Regions from separate parts of the Microbacterium sp. NPDC060117 genome, predicted to be linked through region 3. Evidence: predicted binding sites of a transcription regulator. Region 3 holds the regulator's gene; each other region holds the start of a gene.
What was found. The regulator LexA, encoded in region 3, represses DNA repair genes until DNA is damaged. The targets are predictions, from matches to a motif close to TCGAACANNTGTTCGA.
Positions count from the first base shown of each region.

Region 1: ACFWCK_RS04035 (DUF222 domain-containing protein) is a predicted target of LexA. The motif match lies at 2,604-2,619, and genes of this name have one in related genera.
Region 2: recA (recombinase RecA) is a predicted target of LexA. The motif match lies at 2,698-2,713, and genes of this name have one in related genera.
Region 4: ACFWCK_RS13425 (DUF222 domain-containing protein) is a predicted target of LexA. The motif match lies at 1,478-1,493, and genes of this name have one in related genera.

Region 1 is NZ_JBHWXR010000001.1:890,819-895,237, forward strand. Features, by position in the region: gene ACFWCK_RS04020 (GlxA family transcriptional regulator) at 1-463, shown strand, start outside; gene ACFWCK_RS04025 (DJ-1/PfpI family protein) at 523-1,911, shown strand; gene ACFWCK_RS04030 (MarR family winged helix-turn-helix transcriptional regulator) at 2,096-2,524, shown strand; gene ACFWCK_RS04035 (DUF222 domain-containing protein) at 2,651-3,997, shown strand; gene ACFWCK_RS04040 (SPFH domain-containing protein) at 4,124-4,419, shown strand, end outside.
Region 2 is NZ_JBHWXR010000002.1:873,254-877,672, forward strand. Features, by position in the region: gene miaB (tRNA (N6-isopentenyl adenosine(37)-C2)-methylthiotransferase MiaB) at 1-471, opposite strand, end outside; gene ACFWCK_RS10375 (regulatory protein RecX) at 570-1,409, opposite strand; gene recA (recombinase RecA) at 1,447-2,499, opposite strand; gene ACFWCK_RS10385 (DUF3046 domain-containing protein) at 2,773-2,997, opposite strand; gene ACFWCK_RS10390 (helix-turn-helix domain-containing protein) at 3,001-3,309, opposite strand; gene ACFWCK_RS10395 (CinA family protein) at 3,452-3,991, opposite strand; gene pgsA (CDP-diacylglycerol--glycerol-3-phosphate 3-phosphatidyltransferase) at 3,991-4,419, opposite strand, start outside.
Region 3 is NZ_JBHWXR010000004.1:756,659-761,077, reverse strand. Features, by position in the region: gene ACFWCK_RS19190 (histidinol-phosphate transaminase) at 1-947, opposite strand, end outside; gene ACFWCK_RS19185 (LysM peptidoglycan-binding domain-containing protein) at 1,028-1,384, opposite strand; gene ACFWCK_RS19180 (hypothetical protein) at 1,441-1,710, shown strand; gene lexA (transcriptional repressor LexA) at 1,707-2,393, shown strand; gene metE (5-methyltetrahydropteroyltriglutamate--homocysteine S-methyltransferase) at 2,475-4,419, opposite strand, start outside.
Region 4 is NZ_JBHWXR010000003.1:358,442-362,860, forward strand. Features, by position in the region: gene ACFWCK_RS13415 (hypothetical protein) at 1-278, shown strand, start outside; gene ACFWCK_RS13420 (DUF1992 domain-containing protein) at 521-1,069, opposite strand; gene ACFWCK_RS13425 (DUF222 domain-containing protein) at 1,523-3,046, shown strand; gene ACFWCK_RS13430 (MATE family efflux transporter) at 3,297-4,419, shown strand, end outside.

The DNA.
Region 1 (4,419 bases), on a different contig from region 3:
GATCGATCTCGCGCTGGCCATCGTCGAGCGCGATCACGGCTCGGCCCTCGCCGCCCGCGTCGCGCGCGAGCTGGTGGTGTACCTCCGGCGCAACGGAGCGGAAGTGCCGACCAGTCCCTTCGTCGAGCTGCGCGACCATGTCGTGCCCGAGGTGCAAGCGGTCCAGCAGCTTCTGTCCGACGATTTCGCCGGACGCCACACGCTCGCCGAGCTCGCCGCCGCGGTTCATGTCGCCCCTCGAACGCTGACCGACCACTTCGTGCGCACGATCGGTATGACGCCGTTGCAGTATCAGCAGACGCTCCGGATCGGTCACGCCAAGACCCTGTTGTCCTCCACCCACCTGTCCATCGAAGACATCTCGCTCGCCTGCGGATACGGCGATCCCCGTCAGCTTCGGCGCGCCTTCCGGCAGGTCAAGGGCGTCTCACCGCGGGCCTACCGCAACGCCGTGCGCCGCTGATCCCGCGCTCGCCCTCTTCCCCGTCTCTTCTCTTCTCTTCTCTTCTCCCGGAGCCCTGCATGCATACCGTCCTTCGTCGCGCCCTCCTCACGGTCAGCGGCCTCGTCCTCGGCGCCGCCACCCTCGCCGGCATCGCCGGAGCCGGCTTCGCCACGACCATGGCTCGCGACTTCTCCGCCCTCGAGCCCACGCGCCCGCCGACCGCGGCGAGCACGACCGAGCCGGCGCAGGGCGACCGGATCAAGGTGGCGGTCCTGCTGGGGCGACACGGAACCGTCGCTACCGATGCGATGGGCCCGTACGGGGTCTTCGCAGCCTCGGAACGGTTCGACGTCCGCACGGTCTCCTCGTCCCGCGCACCGGTCGCACTGTCCGGCGGGCTCACCGTCGTGCCGGATGCCGCGTACGAGGACTACGCCTCGGGGCGGCTCACCCTTCCGGATCTGGTTGTCGTCCCGGCGATCAGCGATCCTGCTGCGACCGAGGAAGCCGACCTTCGGGCCTTTATCGAGACCGCGCACGCCTCGGACCGCACGGTGATGGGGGTATGCGCCGGCGCCCGAGTGCTCGTCGAGACCGCCGTACTCGACGGACGCAGGGCCACCTCGTTCTGGTCCGACCTCGACGACATGAGGGCGACTCATCCGGAGACGACCTGGATCAGTCGCCAGCGCTGGGTCGAGGACGGAAACGTCCTCACCACCGCCGGAGTGAGCTCCGGCATCGCCGCGAGCCTGCACGTCGTACAGCGGCTCGCCGGCACCGCAGAGGCCGTGCGCATCGCCGATGACGTCCGATATCCCCACTGGCAGCCCGAGGGCGGAACCGACATTCCCGTGAACACCGTCTCACCGGCCGACTACCCGTACGTGCTCGGCGCCACGCTCCCCTGGGGGCAACCGCGCTACGGCCTCGGCCTCACTCCCGGCGTCGACGAGATCGACGTCGCCGCCGCCGCCGAGCTGTACGGCGGCGCCGCGTTCACCGCCCACGTCATCCCTGTCGCCGAGACGGGCGAGGTCACCACCCGCCACGGGATGACACTGCTCGCCACCCCGATCACCGACGCCGGTCCCATCGACCGCCTCGTCATCCCCGGCGTCACGTCGTCACAGCTCACCCAGGCCGCACCCGGAGTGCCCGTGTTCGTTCCCGCCGCGACCGCGAATGGCGGCAACACCAGCTTCGATCCGGTGCTTGCCGACATCGCCCGTACGGAAGGGCGCTCCGTCGCCACGACCGCAGCCAAGTACATCGAGTACCCGCTCCCGGCGCTGCCCGCCGGCGGCGGATTCCCGACCCGTGTCACCGTGCTCGCGATCCTCGCGGTGGTCGTGGGCGCGGCTGTCGGGCTCCTCCCAGGGGCGATCTCCCGGATGCGGCGGCGCGGCGCATCCCCGACGACACCAGACAGTCGATCCCTTCTTATGAATCCACCCAGACCGTGACCAAACCGTTGCATTCGTTACCCCGCCGTTATACAGTGATCGCACGGTGAAAGTTTGCTGTGGCTCTCACCGCATGTGATTGCAGGACACTCTTGGTGCAAGGGACAAAGGCCGGTCGGGAGCCTCTCCGACCGGCCTTTACTGCGCGCGGCCCCCTGTCCGCGCGGGCGGATATCCTGAGGCGATGAGCGACCGGAAGCTGGCCTTGGCCGCGTGGGAGACCCTCTTCCGCGCCCAGCACGAGATCTTCACCGAGATGTCGACCGACTTCGACGGCGCCGAACTCTCGGCAGCCGAGTACGACGTGCTGCTCACCGTCACCCGCTGCGCATCCCACACGGCGCGCCTGCGCGAGGTCACGGCGAACATGCTGATCAGCCAGCCGAGCGTCTCGCGACTCGTCGACCGGATGGTCGCTCGCGGACTGCTCGAGAAGTGCCCGGATCCGGAGGACGGACGCGGATCCCTCGTGCACGCGACGGAAGCGGGAAGGCGCGCCTTCCGCCAGCTCGCAACCGCGCACGGACGCTCCATCGCCGAGCGCATGTCGACCCTGGACGACGAGGAACTGCGCACACTGACGACGCTGGCGGAGAAGCTGCGCAAGCGCTGACTTCGGTCAAAGGTGCGAAAGATAGCTCCTTCAGCACTCATTCCTCACACACTCAAGAGCGGGCGACTTGTCCACAGATTCGTATATATGTTTGAATCTTGTTGTCGCCCGGCGTAGAATCGATGCATGACCGGACATCTCCATCCCCTGCACGAGGCGCTGCAGCATCTCGATGAGGTGTGGGGTGGCGCCGGTGAGGCGGGTGCGCTCTCGCGCACTCAGCTGATGGCTGTCACGGAGGCACTCGGGCTTCTGCATCGCCGATCCGGCGCGATGCTCGCCGAAGTCGCCGCCTGCGTGGCTCATGAGTCCCGCACCGAGTTGGGCGCGGAGTCGATGGCGAAGGAGCAGGGGTTCCGCAACGCCGCACAGCTGATCGCCACGACGACCGGTGCGACCACGGGCGACGCATCACGACTGGTGAAGGTCGGCGAAGCGACGGCACCGCGCACGAACCTGGTCGGGGAACCGGTGCCGGCGAAGTACCCGGCGGCGCAGCAAGCCCTCTCCTCCGGTGCGCTGAGCGCTCAGGCCGTCGCGGTGATCATCGCGCTTCTCGACAGGGTGCGCCTGAAGATCGGATCGACGCGGACGATCGAAGCCGAGCAGCTGCTGGTCGACAGGGCTGCAGGCCTGTCCCACGACGATGTACGTCGGCTGGTCACCCGCGCCGAGGCGTGGCTGGACCCGGATGGCGTCGCCCCGCGCGAACAGGATCAGCGTGACCGCCAGACGCTGTCCCTCTACGAGCGCGACGGCCGGATCCATCTCGACGGCGACTTCGACGCCGCTCACGGGGCCCCGATCGTCGCCGCTGTGAACGGATACGTGTCGGCGCTGTTCGCAGCCCAGAAGGGTCAGCTGGACCCGGACGCGTCCGATGTCGACCATCGCTCCGTCGCGGCGTTGCGCGCTGAGGCGCTCAGCGCGATCTGCGCCCACGCGCTCGGCTGCGAGAACGACGCCCCCGCTCTGGCGGGTGCGACCGTGGTGGTGCGGGTCGACCTGAACGACCTCACCGACGGCACCGGCTACGCCACGATCGACGGATCCGATCTGCCGCTCAGCATCGGCGCCGCCCGACAGCTCGCCGCGAGCGGCGGAATCATCCCCTGCGTGCTCGGAACGGACAGCGAGGTCCTCGACTACGGCCGGCGACTGCGGTTCTTCACCACCGCACAACGCCTCGCCCTCGCCGAGCGCGACGGAGGCTGCGCGATGTGCGGGCTGCCGCCGTCGATGACCCGAGCCCATCACATCCGCTGGTGGAGACGCGACGCCGGACCCACGGACCTCGAGAACGGGATCCTGCTCTGCGAGAGCTGCCACCATCGCATCCACGACAACGACTGGGAGATCCGGATCGAAGGCAAGGGCAAGCGCAGCCGGGTCTGGTTCATCCCGCCCCCTCACGTCGATCCCGGCCGCACACCACGGCTCGGGGGCAGAGCACGCTTCGACCTCGCGGCCTGAGGGGGGTCGGGAATCACTCCGCGCCCCGACGGCGCGGCCCACCACCGTTCACGGCTGCTTCATAGGCTCTGGCATAGTCGTTCGTGACGCCCTCACCCAGGGCGACCGGAGAACACAGGAGTGCATATGGACCCCGCCGCCCTCGTCGGGTTGCTCATCATCATCGGCGCCGCGATCGTCGGCGTCGTCATCGTCCTTCTCGTCGTGCTGCTGCTCGCACGCAGCTGGATCAAGGTCGCCCGCGCCGACGAGGCGCTGGTGATCTCGGGCCGCAAGCAGAAGGTGCAGCGCGCGACCCTGCTGCCTGACGGATCCACGAGCTCCGAGATGTCCGAGTCGCCGGTCACCGTCATCGTGAACGGCAAGTCGCTGGTCAACCCGATCACGCAGCGCCACGAGATCATCTCCCTGCGCTCGCGCCA
Region 2 (4,419 bases), on a different contig from region 3:
CGGGAAGACCTCGAGCGCCTCGAGGATCTCGAGCTCGGCCTCGCCGTTGTGGCGTGCGCGCTCGAGCAGACCGGGCAGCGACCCCATGTTGTGGGTGCCGAAGACCACATCGACCCAGGGCGCCTTGTCGAGCACCGCCTGCTTGTCCATCTGCGCCAGGCAGCCGCCGACGGCGATCTGCATGCCGGCGTGCTTGTCCTTGCGGCTCTTCAGGTGCCCGAGGGTGCCGTACAGCTTTCCTGCGGCGTTGTCGCGCACGGCGCACGTGTTGATGATCACGATGTCGGCCTCGTCGTCCGCGGCGGCGCGGACGTAACCGGCGCTCTCCAGCGAACCCGACAGACGCTCGGAGTCGTGCACGTTCATCTGGCATCCGAAGGTGCGCACCTCGTACGTGCGCCGCTGCCCGGCCTCATCGAGCGCCGCGGCGGAGGGCGCGATGAGCGTGGGCTCTGAGAGGGGAATGGTCATAGTGCCTGCCATTCTACTTTCGCCTGGCGGGAAAAGGCCCCGCCGGCCGGCGCGGAGATTCCGGCGGGGATTCCGGACTCTGCGCCTGGCCGCCGGCGTCAGCTCTCCTCGAACCGCACCCGCCCGACGCCCGAACCGCGCTGCGTCTCGCGCCAGGCCGTGCGTGCCGCCGTCAGTGCGACACTCCCGCCGTACCCGCGACGGGACAGCTGCCCGACGAGGCGCCGGATCGCCGTGTCCTCGTCGTAGCGGCGCAGACCCGCCACCTTGGACCGCGCGTAGTCGAGTGCCCGTTCGGCATCGTCGTCATCCAGAACCGAGAGCGCCTCGTCGGCGATCTCCCGCGGAATCCCGCGCTGACTGAGCGTGCGCGCGATCGCCACACGTCCCTGACCCTTGCGCTCGGAACCCGCGGTCACGAGGAGCTCGGCAAGGGATGCGTCGTCGAGATACCCGCGCTGCTCGAACTGCTCGATGAGGAGCGTGCGCTCGTCGGCCGGAACGCCGTTCTCGCGCAGGACGTCGCGCGCTTCCATGCTCGAGAGCTGCTTGGAGCGGAGCTTCCGCACCAGCAGCTCGCTCGCCTCGGCGAGCGGATCGCCCGATGTCGAGGCGTCCCCGGTCCCGTGACGGCCGATGGCCCGCAGCCCTCGTCGACCAGGAGAGGATGCCGCGCGATCGGAAGCCCCTGTGTCTTCCGGCGCCAGCGCGGCAGCGGCAGGATGCCGGGAGCTGGGACCGCGACGCTCGGCCGCGGACTCCTCGGCCCAGGTCGACCGCCACTCCGCCTCGGTGGACGGCGCGGCCGACACCGGGGCCGAGGGGCGCGACCGCTCGGACCCCTCGGGCCCGGCCGTCGCACCGCGGCCGCCGAACAGCGGGATCACCGGGGCGAGGCGGCCTTCCTCGGACGCCGCCCCGCCCCTCTCGTCACTCACGTCTCACTCCGACCGCTGAGCGTCGTCGAGACGCATGTCAGGCCGGACGCCGCTGGGCGAGCTCATCGGCCGCCCCCGCAGCGGGAGCCGCCGCACCGCCGATGCCGAGCTTCTGCTTGATCTGCGTCTCGATCGTCTCGGCGATGTCGGGGTTCTTGAGCAGGAAGTTGCGCGCGTTCTCCTTGCCCTGGCCGAGCTGGTCGCCATCATAGGTGTACCAGGCACCGGACTTCTTCACGATGCCGTGGTCGACGCCGAAGTCGATCAGGCTGCCCTCGCGGGAGATGCCGACGCCGTAGAGGATGTCGAACTCGGCCTGCTTGAACGGCGGGGCCATCTTGTTCTTCACGACCTTGACCCTGGTGCGGTTTCCGACCGCCTCCGTGCCGTCCTTCAGCGTCTCGATGCGGCGGATGTCGAGACGGACCGACGCGTAGAACTTCAGCGCCTTGCCGCCCGCGGTGGTCTCCGGAGAACCGAAGAACACGCCGATCTTCTCGCGCAGCTGGTTGATGAAGATCATCGTGGTGTTGGTCTGGTTCAGGCCACCCGTGAGCTTTCGCAATGCCTGCGACATCAGTCGAGCCTGCAGGCCGACGTGCGAGTCGCCCATCTCGCCCTCGATCTCCGCGCGCGGCACCAGAGCGGCCACGGAGTCGATGACGATGAGATCGATGGCACCCGAGCGCACCAGCATGTCGGCGATCTCGAGCGCCTGCTCACCGGTGTCCGGCTGGGAGACCAGCAGCGCGTCGATGTCGACGCCGAGCTTCTTGGCGTACTCGGGGTCGAGGGCGTGCTCCGCGTCAACGAACGCGGCGATGCCGCCGGCGCGCTGGGCGTTGGCGATCGCGTGCAGAGTCAGCGTGGTCTTACCCGAGGACTCCGGGCCGTAGATCTCGACGATGCGACCACGCGGCAGCCCGCCGACGCCGAGCGCGACGTCGAGCGCGATGGAGCCGGTGGGGATGACCGCGACAGGGGCGCGCTCATCACTGCCCAGCCGCATGACCGAGCCCTTTCCGAACTGCTTGTCGATCTGGGCGAGGGCGGTCTCGAGGGACTTCTCGCGGTCTGCGGGAGAGGGCATGACGTGCTCCTTCGTGGTCGTGAACTGCCGCCTGTAGGCTGTCGCGGCCACCCCGGCTGGGGCGAGCTCTCCGACAAGGCGTATGACCTCGTGGTCATGTCGAACACGCTAGGAGGAGCCACCGACATTCGGTCGGAGTCCCCGCGAACGGTTCAGAATCTGCTCACGAGATCATCTGTGCAGGACGATACGCGCATCTCGAACATGTCTTCGACGACACGCCGATGAGATCACGAAGCGGATCGAACACCGGACGATCGGACCGGACCGGACTCAGCGCCGCCGGGGCTCCAGACGCCCCGCGCCGTACCGCCGCGACTCGGGCACGTCCAGCTCCGCGCACAGCGCCAGCCAAACGTCCCGCGGGGGCACCCCCGCTTCCATGGCCTGCGCGGCCGTGCGACCGCCGACGTCCCTCAGCACGAGATCCGCGACGAGGGCGCCACCGCGTGATCCGAACTCTGCATCGACCGCTCGGAGGAACTCGCTACGTCGCATCCGTCAGCGCAGCGACAGCTCGGACTCGACCGACGCCACCAGTTCGTCAGGAACGACATCCGGGATGACCTGCAGCCCCTCGAGCTCGGCGATCCGGTCGCCGACCTCGCGCATGATGGTGGAGATGGGCACGTCGAGCGCCTCGGCCACGGAGGCGAGGATCTCGCTGGAGGCTTCCTTCTGTCCGCGCTCGACCTCACTGAGGTACCCGAGCGCGACGGACGCCTTGCCTGCGACCTGGCGGAGCGTGCGGCCCTTCTGCAGACGGAAGTCCCGCAGCACGTCACCGATCTCCTGTCGTACGAGAATCATCGGGACCTCCTCTCCCCCATCGCCCGGCCCCAAGCGCCGGATCGGATGGTCAGTCTAACCCGACCTGTCGGGATCGACACTACTGTTTCGTTCTGTGCATTGAATGTGAGCACACTCGACTCAACTTCGTGGAGAAGCACTCTTATTCCCGGTCGTCCCGAGCCGGCTCGCCAGCATCGATCCCGCTCCCGGTGACCGCCGCGAGGATCACCCCGAGGGCCGCCTGGACCGTCGCCGCACGGATGGCGGATCGGTCCCCGTCGAACATGAACGCGTGCCCGGTCGTGCGATCCGCCACGCTCACTCCGATGTGCACCGTGCCGACCTTCTGACCGCCCTGCGCAGTGGGCCCCGCGACGCCTGTCGTCGAGACGCCGACGTCCGCCGCGCGCCCGTCCACGGCCAGCGCCGCGCGGACACCGGACGCCATCTGCTGCGCGACCTCCGGATCCACGGGACCGTGCGCGGCGAGCAGCGCCGGGTCGACGCCCAGGACGGAGGCTTTGATCGGAGTCGCGTAGGCGACGACCGCGCCGTTGAGCACGTCCGACGCCCCCGGGATCGCCACGAGTGCCGCCGACAGCGCGCCGCCGGTGAGCGATTCGGCGACGGCCAGCGTCATCCCGCGCTCCCGCAGCGCATCGAGGGCGGCAGCCGCGGCGCGATGCGTGGCATCGGACATCAGGACGTCGCACCTCGGTCTGCGCGGGATCCACGCACCTGCGCAACGACGTAGTCGATGCCGCTCAGGATCGTCAGGATGAGGGCGATCACCATCAGCACGGTGGTCGTGATCGACCACACCGGCATTCCGATCCAGACATGCAGCGGCAGCAGCGCCCAGGACAGGGCGACGGCCTGCACCGTCGTCTTGATCTTGCCCATCCATGCGGCGGCGACGACGTGCTCCTTGACGATCATGAAGCGGTGCACGGTGATGCCCCACTCCCGCACCAGGATGACGAGCACGAGCCACCACCACACCTCGCCGAGGATCGCGAGGCCGATGAAGCCCGCTCCGGTGAGCAGCTTGTCGGCGATCGGATCCCAGAGCTTGCCGAAGTCGCTGACCAGGTCGTACTTGCGGGCCAGATAGCCGTCCACCCAGTC
Region 3 (4,419 bases):
GCCGCCGGATCGGCGACACCCCCGAACAGCACGAAGTTCGACCATGACGGGTGCGGCGTGTAGCCGAGGGCCTCGAGCGTGGCGGAGATCCGATCCCGCTGCGCCACGATCTCGTCGACCATGGCGAGCATGATGGGCGCGTTGCGCAGCGCCGCGATCGCCGCCGCCTGGGTGAGGGCGCTCAGGTGGTACGGCAGGCGCACCAGGCGCAGCGCATCGATGAAGGCCGGATCGGCGGCGAGGTAGCCGACCCGCGCCCCCGCGAAGGCGAACGCCTTGCTCATCGTGCGGGAGACGGCGAGCCGCGGACGCCCCTGCAGCAACGTCAACGCGGACGGCGAATCCTTCGGGGCGAACTCCTGGTACGCCTCATCCACGATCACGATGCCGCGCGCCGCCTCGTAGACCGCTTCGATCACGTCGAGCGGGAGCGGCGTGCCCGTCGGGTTGTTCGGCGCGCACAGCAGGATCACGTCCGGATCGTGCTCCAAGACCTGCGCCACCGCTTCGTCGACGGTGAGCTCGTAGTCCGGGTGCCGGGTGCCGGCGATCCATGCCGCTCCGGTGCCCTGGGTGAGCAGCGGATACATCGAATAGGTCGGTGCGAACCCGAACACGGTGCGCCCCGGACCGGCGAAGGCCTGCAGGATGTGCTGCAGGACCTCGTTCGATCCGTTGCCGGCCCAGATGTTCGCGGCGGTGAGGTCATGACCGAGGTAACCTGCGAACCCCTCGCGGAGCGCGGTGAACTCACGATCCGGGTAGCGGTTGACGTCACGCAGCGCCACCGCGATGTCATCGAGGATGTCGCTCGCCACCTGCTCCGGCACCGGATGCGTGTTCTCGTTCACGTTCAGCGCCACAGGCAGCGGTGCCTGCGGGGCACCGTACGGGCGCAACCCGCGGAGATCGTCACGAAGGGGTAAGTCGTCGAGCGAGACAGTCACCCTGCCATGCTAGGCGGCTGCGCCGTGTGCCAGGACACAGATGACCGCGGTTGCTGAGCGACGCCGAAGCCGGGCTGCTGTCAGCGCCCGGCCGAGCCGTACTGCGCCGGGATCGCCAGGTGCTGTCCGACCTCGATCACACCGCCGTCGACGAGGTTCAGCTTGGAGATCTCGGCGACGACATCACGCGGATCGGCGTTCGGCGCAATCTCGCCCGCGATCGACCACAGGGTGTCGCCCGGCTGCACGGTGACGGTCGCGAAGGTGTTGCCCGTCGTCTGCTCACCGGAGGCGAGCGCGGATCCGCTGCTCAGCGCCGCGAACGCGATCGCACCGGCCACCGGGAGCGCGACCAGCGCCGCGAGCACGCGCCGACCGCGTGCGGTGATCCGCAGTCGCGTGGCGGGAACCTGACCGGCGAAGGTGATGCTGCTCATGGTGCTTCTCCTCAGTGTCTGTGTCGGTCCGCCCCTCCCCGGATCCGAATCCCCCGATGAGGATCTTCGAATCCGGGCCTCTGGAGAGGCGAACCTACGTTCCGAAACTACTTTCGAGTTCGAACATCTGTCAAGCCTTCTTCGAATATCAGTTCCGAAGACTTGCCGACACGCTCGAACAGATCTATCGATTCCGCCCCGATCTCGGATACGGTTTCGATAACAAGACCCCATCACGGACCACCGACATTCGAATCGCCGCCCGCGAATCCATGCCGATCCCACGGATCCGCGAGGGCACGACGCACACGAAGGAGATGGCATGAGCGACGGTGCGACCCCCGGCTCCGAGGCCCCGCGGACGCGGCGCCGCAAGAGCCTCAGTGCGAAGCAGATGGCGATCCTCGAGGTCATCCAGACCTCGATCGCCCGGCACGGCTATCCGCCGAGCATGCGCGAGATCGGCGACGCCGTGGGCCTCAAGTCCCTGAGCAGCGTGACGCATCAGCTCGGCCAGCTCGAGCTCAGCGGCTATCTGCGCCGCGATGCCGGCAAGACCCGCGCCATGGAGGTCCTGATCGATCTTCCCGGCACGTCCACGGAGAATCCCGCGGACACGGCTCCGTCGGTCGGCGACGCGGCGCTCGTGCCGCTCGTGGGCCGGATCGCGGCCGGCGTGCCGATCACGGCGGAGCAGCAGGTCGAGGAGATCTTCCCGCTCCCCCGCCAGCTGGTCGGCAAGGGCGACCTGTTCATGCTGAAGGTCTCAGGGGAGTCGATGATCGACGCCGCCATCTGCGACGGCGACTGGGTGGTGGTGCGCTCTCAGGGCACGGCGGAGAACGGTGAGATCGTCGCCGCGATGCTCGACGGCGAGGCCACGGTGAAGACGTTCCGCCGCCGAGACGGCCACGTGTGGCTGCTCCCCCGCAACAGCGCGTTCGAGCCGATCCTCGGCGACGACGCCACGGTGCTCGGCAAGGTCGTGGCGGTGCTGCGCGCCGTCTGATCCCCTGCACGACGACGATGCCCTCCCGGACGGATCCGGGAGGGCATCGTCGTTCACGGCCCTTCGACGGGCTCAGACCGGTCAGACGGCGACCGACACGTCCTCGCGGACGCGGCGGGTGGCCTCGACGATGTTGCGCAGCGAGGCATTGGTCTCCTCGTAGCCGCGGGTCTTCAGGCCGCAGTCCGGGTTGACCCAGAGCTGGCGCGTCGGGATCTCCTCGACCGCGCGGCGCAGCAGCGTCTCGACCTCGGACACGTCGGGGACGCGCGGCGAGTGGATGTCGTAGACGCCCGGGCCGATGCCGTGGTCGAAGCCGGCCGCGGCGATGTCGGTGACGACCTCCATGCGGCTGCGGGCGGCCTCGATCGAGGTGACGTCCGCGTCGAGGGCCCGGATCGCGTCGATGACCACGCCGAACTCCGAGTAGCAGAGGTGCGTGTGCACCTGCGTGGCGGTCTCGGCGCCCGCGGTGGAGAGGCGGAAGGAGGCGACGGACCAGTCCAGGTACGCCGGCTGGTCGGCCTTCTTCAGCGGCAGCAGCTCGCGCAGCGCCGGCTCGTCCACCTGGATGACGCCGATGCCTGCGGCCTCCAGGTCCGCGATCTCGTCGCGCAGCGCGAGAGCCACCTGATTGGCGGTCTCGGCGAGCGGCTGGTCGTCGCGCACGAACGACCAGGCGAGGATCGTGACCGGCCCCGTCAGCATGCCCTTCATCGGCTTCGCGGTGAGGGACTGCGCATACTGCGACCAGGCGACGGTGATCGGCGCCGGACGCGAGACGTCACCCCAGAGGATCGACGGGCGGGTGGCACGGGATCCGTAGGACTGCACCCAGCCGTTCTCGGTGACGTCGAAGCCGTCGAGGTTCTCGGCGAAGTACTGCACCATGTCGTTGCGCTCGGGCTCGCCGTGCACGAGCACGTCCAGGCCCAGGTCCTCCTGCAGCGCGACGACGCGACCGATCTCCTCGCGGAGGAACCCGTCGTACTCGCCCGCCGTGATCTCGCCCTTGGTGAACTGCGCGCGGGCGCGGCGGATCTCGCCGGTCTGCGGGAAGGACCCGATCGTGGTGAGCGGGAGCGCGGGCAGGTCCAGAGCGATGGACTGCGCTGCCACGCGCGCGTCGTAGTCGCCGCGGTCGAAGTCGGCCTCGGTGAGCGCGGCAGTGCGGGCGCGGACGGCGTCCACGCGCACGCCGGGGGCGCTGAGCCGGTCCGCCAGGGCGGCGGAGGCGGCATCGAGCTCGCCGGCGATCGCGGCCCGCCCCTCGGCGAGGCCCTTCGCGAGGGTCGTGACCTGCGCGACCTTCTGGTCGGCGAAGGCGAGCCAGCTCACGAGGCGGGCGTCGAGCTTCGACTCGTCCTCGACGTCGTGGGGCACGTGCTGCAGCGACGTGGAGGTCGACGCGGAGACGCCGGCGGCGCCGAGGCCACGGAGCGCCTCGAGCGTGTCGAAGGCGGCCGCGAGGTCGCCGCGCCAGATGTTGTGCCCGTCGATCACACCGCCGACGAGGACCTTGTCGGCGAGACCCGGAACGGCGGCGGGAACGGTGCCCCGCACGAGGTCGAGACCGATGGCCTCGATCGGGGCGGCGGCGAGCACCGCGAGGTTCGCATCGAGCGCGGCGTAGGGCGCGGCGACGAAGACGGCGGGGCGCTCGGTCAGACCGCCCAGGACGGCGTAGGCGCGCTCGGCGGCGGCGCCGAGCTCGGCCACGGACGACGGCAGCGACTCGCTCACGAGCGCGGGCTCGTCGAGCTGGACCCACTCCGCCCCGGCGGCCGTGAGCGCACCGAGCAGCTCGGCGTAGACCGGGATGAGGTCATCGAGCCGGGACAGCGGGTCGAAGCCCTCGGGCGCCTCGTCCGCCGCCTTGGCGAGCGCGAGGAAGGTGACGGGGCCGACGATCACGGGGCGGGTACGGAAGCCGGCCGCGGCCGCCTCCTGCACCTGGCGCACGATGCGGTCGCTGGAGAGGGAGAAGACGGTGTCCGGGCCGATCTCGGGCACGAGGTAGTGGTAA
Region 4 (4,419 bases), on a different contig from region 3:
TCGGGATCGCGATCCCCGCGCTCGAGGTGGGTCTGGGCGTGCTGCTCGTGCTCGGCCTCGGGCGAGTGGCCACGACGCTCGTGGCGCTCGGATCCGTCGCCACTCTGATGCTGTATTGGTCGTCGGACCAGCTCATCGCGCAGTATCCGGCGATGATGCTGCTGTCGGCGGTCGTGCTGGCGCTGCCGTGGTCGGGGCGCGTCGGCGTCGCGTGGTGGTGGGAGCGGCGGCACGGACGGTCGGCGACCCGGGGAGCGGCGCGGCCGTCGTCGCGGTGACGAGGCGGCCGTCCGGCGGCGTGCCGGGGGCGACCCGAGCCCGGGGCGGGGGCCGGGGGCGACCTGCCCAGGGCGGGGTGCCGGGGCGCCGTGCCGGGGGCGGCCGAGCCCATCGTCGTTCACTTGTCGCCAATCGCCCTTTCCCGACCGGCGAAGGGGCGATTGGCGACAGGCGAACTCGTCCTTCCGCCGGATCCGGTATCGGAGGTCCCCGGATTCGAGACCGGATCCGGGGTGATCCGTCAGGCCTTGCGGAACCAGCGCTTCTTCGTCGTCGCGATGGGATCCGGATCCGCGATAGCCGCAGACTCCCGGCGCTCTCTCCACGCCGCGATCTCGGTCTCGACGTCACGGGGCTTCGTGACCACCGGCGGCCCGCCGAGGAGCTGCCGCCTGGCCTCGATCACACGGCGGTTGAAGTCCTCCACCACAGCGCGCACATCGGTCTCGCGCCGCAGGGAGTCGAGCTGCGCGTCGAGCTCACGATCCTCCACGCGCAGCATGAGCGCGGGTGGGCCGAGGCCGGTGAGCTTCTCTCGTTCGATCTTGCGCCGGATCCACCAGTCCGGATCGTGGTGGTCGCCGAGCCCGGGGATGGGCTTGCCTGCACCAGGGAGGTCGTCGAACTGTCCCTGGCGGATCGCCACCTGGATCGCGGTCTCGACGATGGCCGGCATCGTCTCGGCGTTCAGGACCGCCGGTGGCGCAGTGGGTGGCGCGGTGGGGTCCGCGGGTGTGCGGCTCAGCAGGCGCTCGGCGTGCGAGCGACGCCTGTGCTCTTCGTCCGTCATGACGCTCCTCCGGTTCTGGTCGGACCTCGGGTCCTCCCAGACTACGGGGGCGGAGGCGTCGCGGGGTCGGGCTCCTCTCCCTCATTCAGGCCTTCCGCGCGCGCCTTCGCCCACTCGTCGGTGCCTTGCTCGCCGTCCGTCGTTCGCCCGCTCGTCGGTGCGTCTCCTCGTCCATACGCCTGCTCTTCGTCCGCTCGTCCGCCCGTCCGCTCGTCCGCCCGCACGCTCCTCCTTCGCCGTTCCGTCCGTTCGCTCGCGCGTCTGTTCGCTCGATCCGTCCTCCGCTTCGGTGGTCACGAACTGCGAATTTCGGAGCCTGAGAACCGTGCCCCGCGACCACGAAAACCTCCGAATCGTCCTCCACAGGAGTGGATCCGAAACCGTTCTCCACAGAGTTCGTTTTTCCGCTTGATCAGGCCTTCGAATGTCGGTGGCCAGGAGTTGAATGAGGGTATGACATCCCCGATGCGCGAGGCTCTGGAGCAGGTGCAGCACCTGCTCCAGCAGACGAGTGTGCGGGGTGAGCTCGACTCTCAGTTCGATGGCATGGAGGATGCGGAGACGATCCGGATCCTGCGCGAGTGCGGGCAGGTGCAGCGCCTGCTGGACGCGGCGATCACCACCGTCGTGGCGCGAGCGCGACATCGCGACACCGGGTTGCCGTCGGAGAAGATCACCACTCTGGCCGGCTGCCGCGACGTGACGGAGCTGACCCGGCGGGCGCTGCGGGTCGACGCGGGCACCGCACGTCGGTATGTGCGGGCCGCCGATGCCGTGGGGAAGGACTTCCTGCTCTCCTCGGGCGAGCACGCCGCGGCCCGCTACGAGCAGCTCGGGCGGGCACTGCGAGACGGCCAGCTCTCGGTCACGGGTCTGCTCGCCGCGATCGGACCGGTGGAACGCGCCGGCACCCGCATCGGCCCGGATGAGCGGGAGGCTGTGGACGCGCTGCTGGCGAACACCGCGCGCGGACTCGACCTGCCCGATGAACACGGCAACGCCGGGCCGGCTCCATCGACGGACGAGCTCGCCGACTACGCGCGGGCGCTGATGCTCGCCCTCGACCCGGATGGCGCCGAACCCGACGACGCAAAGGCGGACCGGTCCCGCAGTTTCTGGATCGGGAAGCTCCATGACGGCACGCACCCGTTCGGCGGGCATGCGCTACCCGAAATCGCCGGGCTGATCCAGCGACTGATGGACGCGTTCAACAACCCCGCCGCGGACAGTTCCCCGAACCTCGGCTCCGGCGCGGTCGCCTTCGAGCCGGAAGACGCCGATCCGGCTGGTGCTGCGGATCCTGGTCCCGCGATGGGTTCGGATCCGGATCTCGTCGACGGGCTCCCCGTCCCGGACGATCCGCGCACTCCGGCCCAGCGGAACCACGACAACCTTGCCGCGATCCTGCACGCCGCAGCCGCGTCTGGGGCCGTCCCCGACCTCGGCGGCGCCGCGCCGACCCTGGTCGTCTCCGTCACTGCCGCTGACTACGCCGCCGGACACGGGCGGGCGTTCATCGAAGGCACCGGCGACGACGTGCCCCTGTCCGTCGCCCGGCACACGGCCTGCGCCGGGGGCGTCCAACGAGTCCTGTTCGACGGACGCGGCCAGATCGTGTCGATCGGAACGACCGCCCGGATCTTCACCGCGATCCAGCGCCGAGCCATCCACCTGCGGGACCGGGAGTGCGTGATCCCCGGCTGTCACGTCCCCGCCACCTGGTGCGAGATCCATCACGTCCAGGAGCATGCCGACGGCGGTCCGACGCACACCAGCAACGGCGTCGCCCTCTGCTGGCATCACCACCGCACCCTCGAGGTCTCCGGATGGCGGATCCGTATGAGCCGTGGCGTCCCCGAGATCCGCGGACCGCAGTGGTGGGATCCGCACGGCGCCTGGCACCGCCCGCGCACCCGCGGCGGCGACCCGCAGCACGCCCGCCGAACACTCGCCGACGCGCTCGGCCCACCCGGGTAGGTCCCATCCCCGGATGACTTCGGCCCACCCAGGTTCGGCGCTCGGCCTTCCCTGATCGCCCCCCCGGATGACTTCGGCTCGCCCGGTTTGCGCTCGGCCCCCGGATGACCTCGCCCCACCCGGAGCGCAGAGCGACGCCGGTACCCGTGTCGCCCCGCGCCCCTAGGCTCGTACGGTGCCCTCTCCCACGCCGAACCCGCACCCGGGCGACACCCCGCGCGGTGCGCCACGCTCGAACCCGGCGCCGACCTTGAACCGCGAGATCATCCGCCTGGCCGTGCCGGCCCTCGGAGCGCTCGTGGCAGAGCCCGCGTTCCTCATGGTCGATGCGGCGCTCGTCGGGCACCTCGGCACCACGCCCCTCGCTGGACTCGGCATCGCATCGGCGATCCTGCAGACCATCGTCGGACTGATGATCTTCCTCGCCTACTCGACCACACCCGCCGTCGCGCGGCGGTTCGGCGCCGGCGAGCACGGCGACGCCGTGTCGGTGGGCATCGACGGGATGTGGCTCGCGCTCGGCCTCGGTGCCGTGCTCGCGGTGATCGGGTCTCTGCTCACCCCCGCGGTGATCCCGCTCTTCGGCGCGACCCCGGCGGTCGCGGCGCAGGCGGCCGCCTACCTCGCGCCCTCCATGTGGGGGCTGCCCGCGATGCTCGTCGTCTACGCGGCGACCGGCCTGCTGCGCGGCATGCAGGACACCGTCACCCCGCTGTGGATCGCGGGCATCGGCTTCGCCGCGAATGCGCTGCTGAACTGGCTCTTCATCTACGGCTTCGGCTGGGGCATCGCCGGATCCGCCTTCGGCACGGTCGTGGCGCAATGGGGCATGGTCGGCGCGTACGTGCTCGTGATCGGACGCCTGGCGCGCAGGCACGAGGCCTCGGTCGCCCCCGAACTGAGCGGGATCCGCGGATCTGCGCGCTCCGGCGGCTGGCTGTTCCTGCGCACCGTGAGCCTGCGCGTGGCGCTGCTCGCGACGGTGGGCATCGCGACCGGCATCGGCACGCGCGAGCTCGCCGGCTGGCAGGTGGTCTTCACCGTGTTCTCCGCGGCGGCCTTCGCGCTCGACGCCCTCGCGATCGCCGCACAGGCCCTCATCGGCAAGAGCCTGGGTGCCGCCGATCCGAACGGAGCCCGGCACGTGCTCGCCCGCACGGTCGCCTGGGGCGCCTGGTTCGGTGTGATCGTCGGAGCCCTCATCGCCGCACTGTCCGCCGTCATCGGGCTCGCCTTCACGGGCGACCCGGACCTCGCGGCACTGATCCAGCCCGCCCTCATCGTGCTCGCGGTCGCCCAGCCGATCGCCGGCATCGTGTTCGTGCTCGACGGGGTGCTCATGGGTGCCGGGGACGCCCGCTACCTCGCCGTCG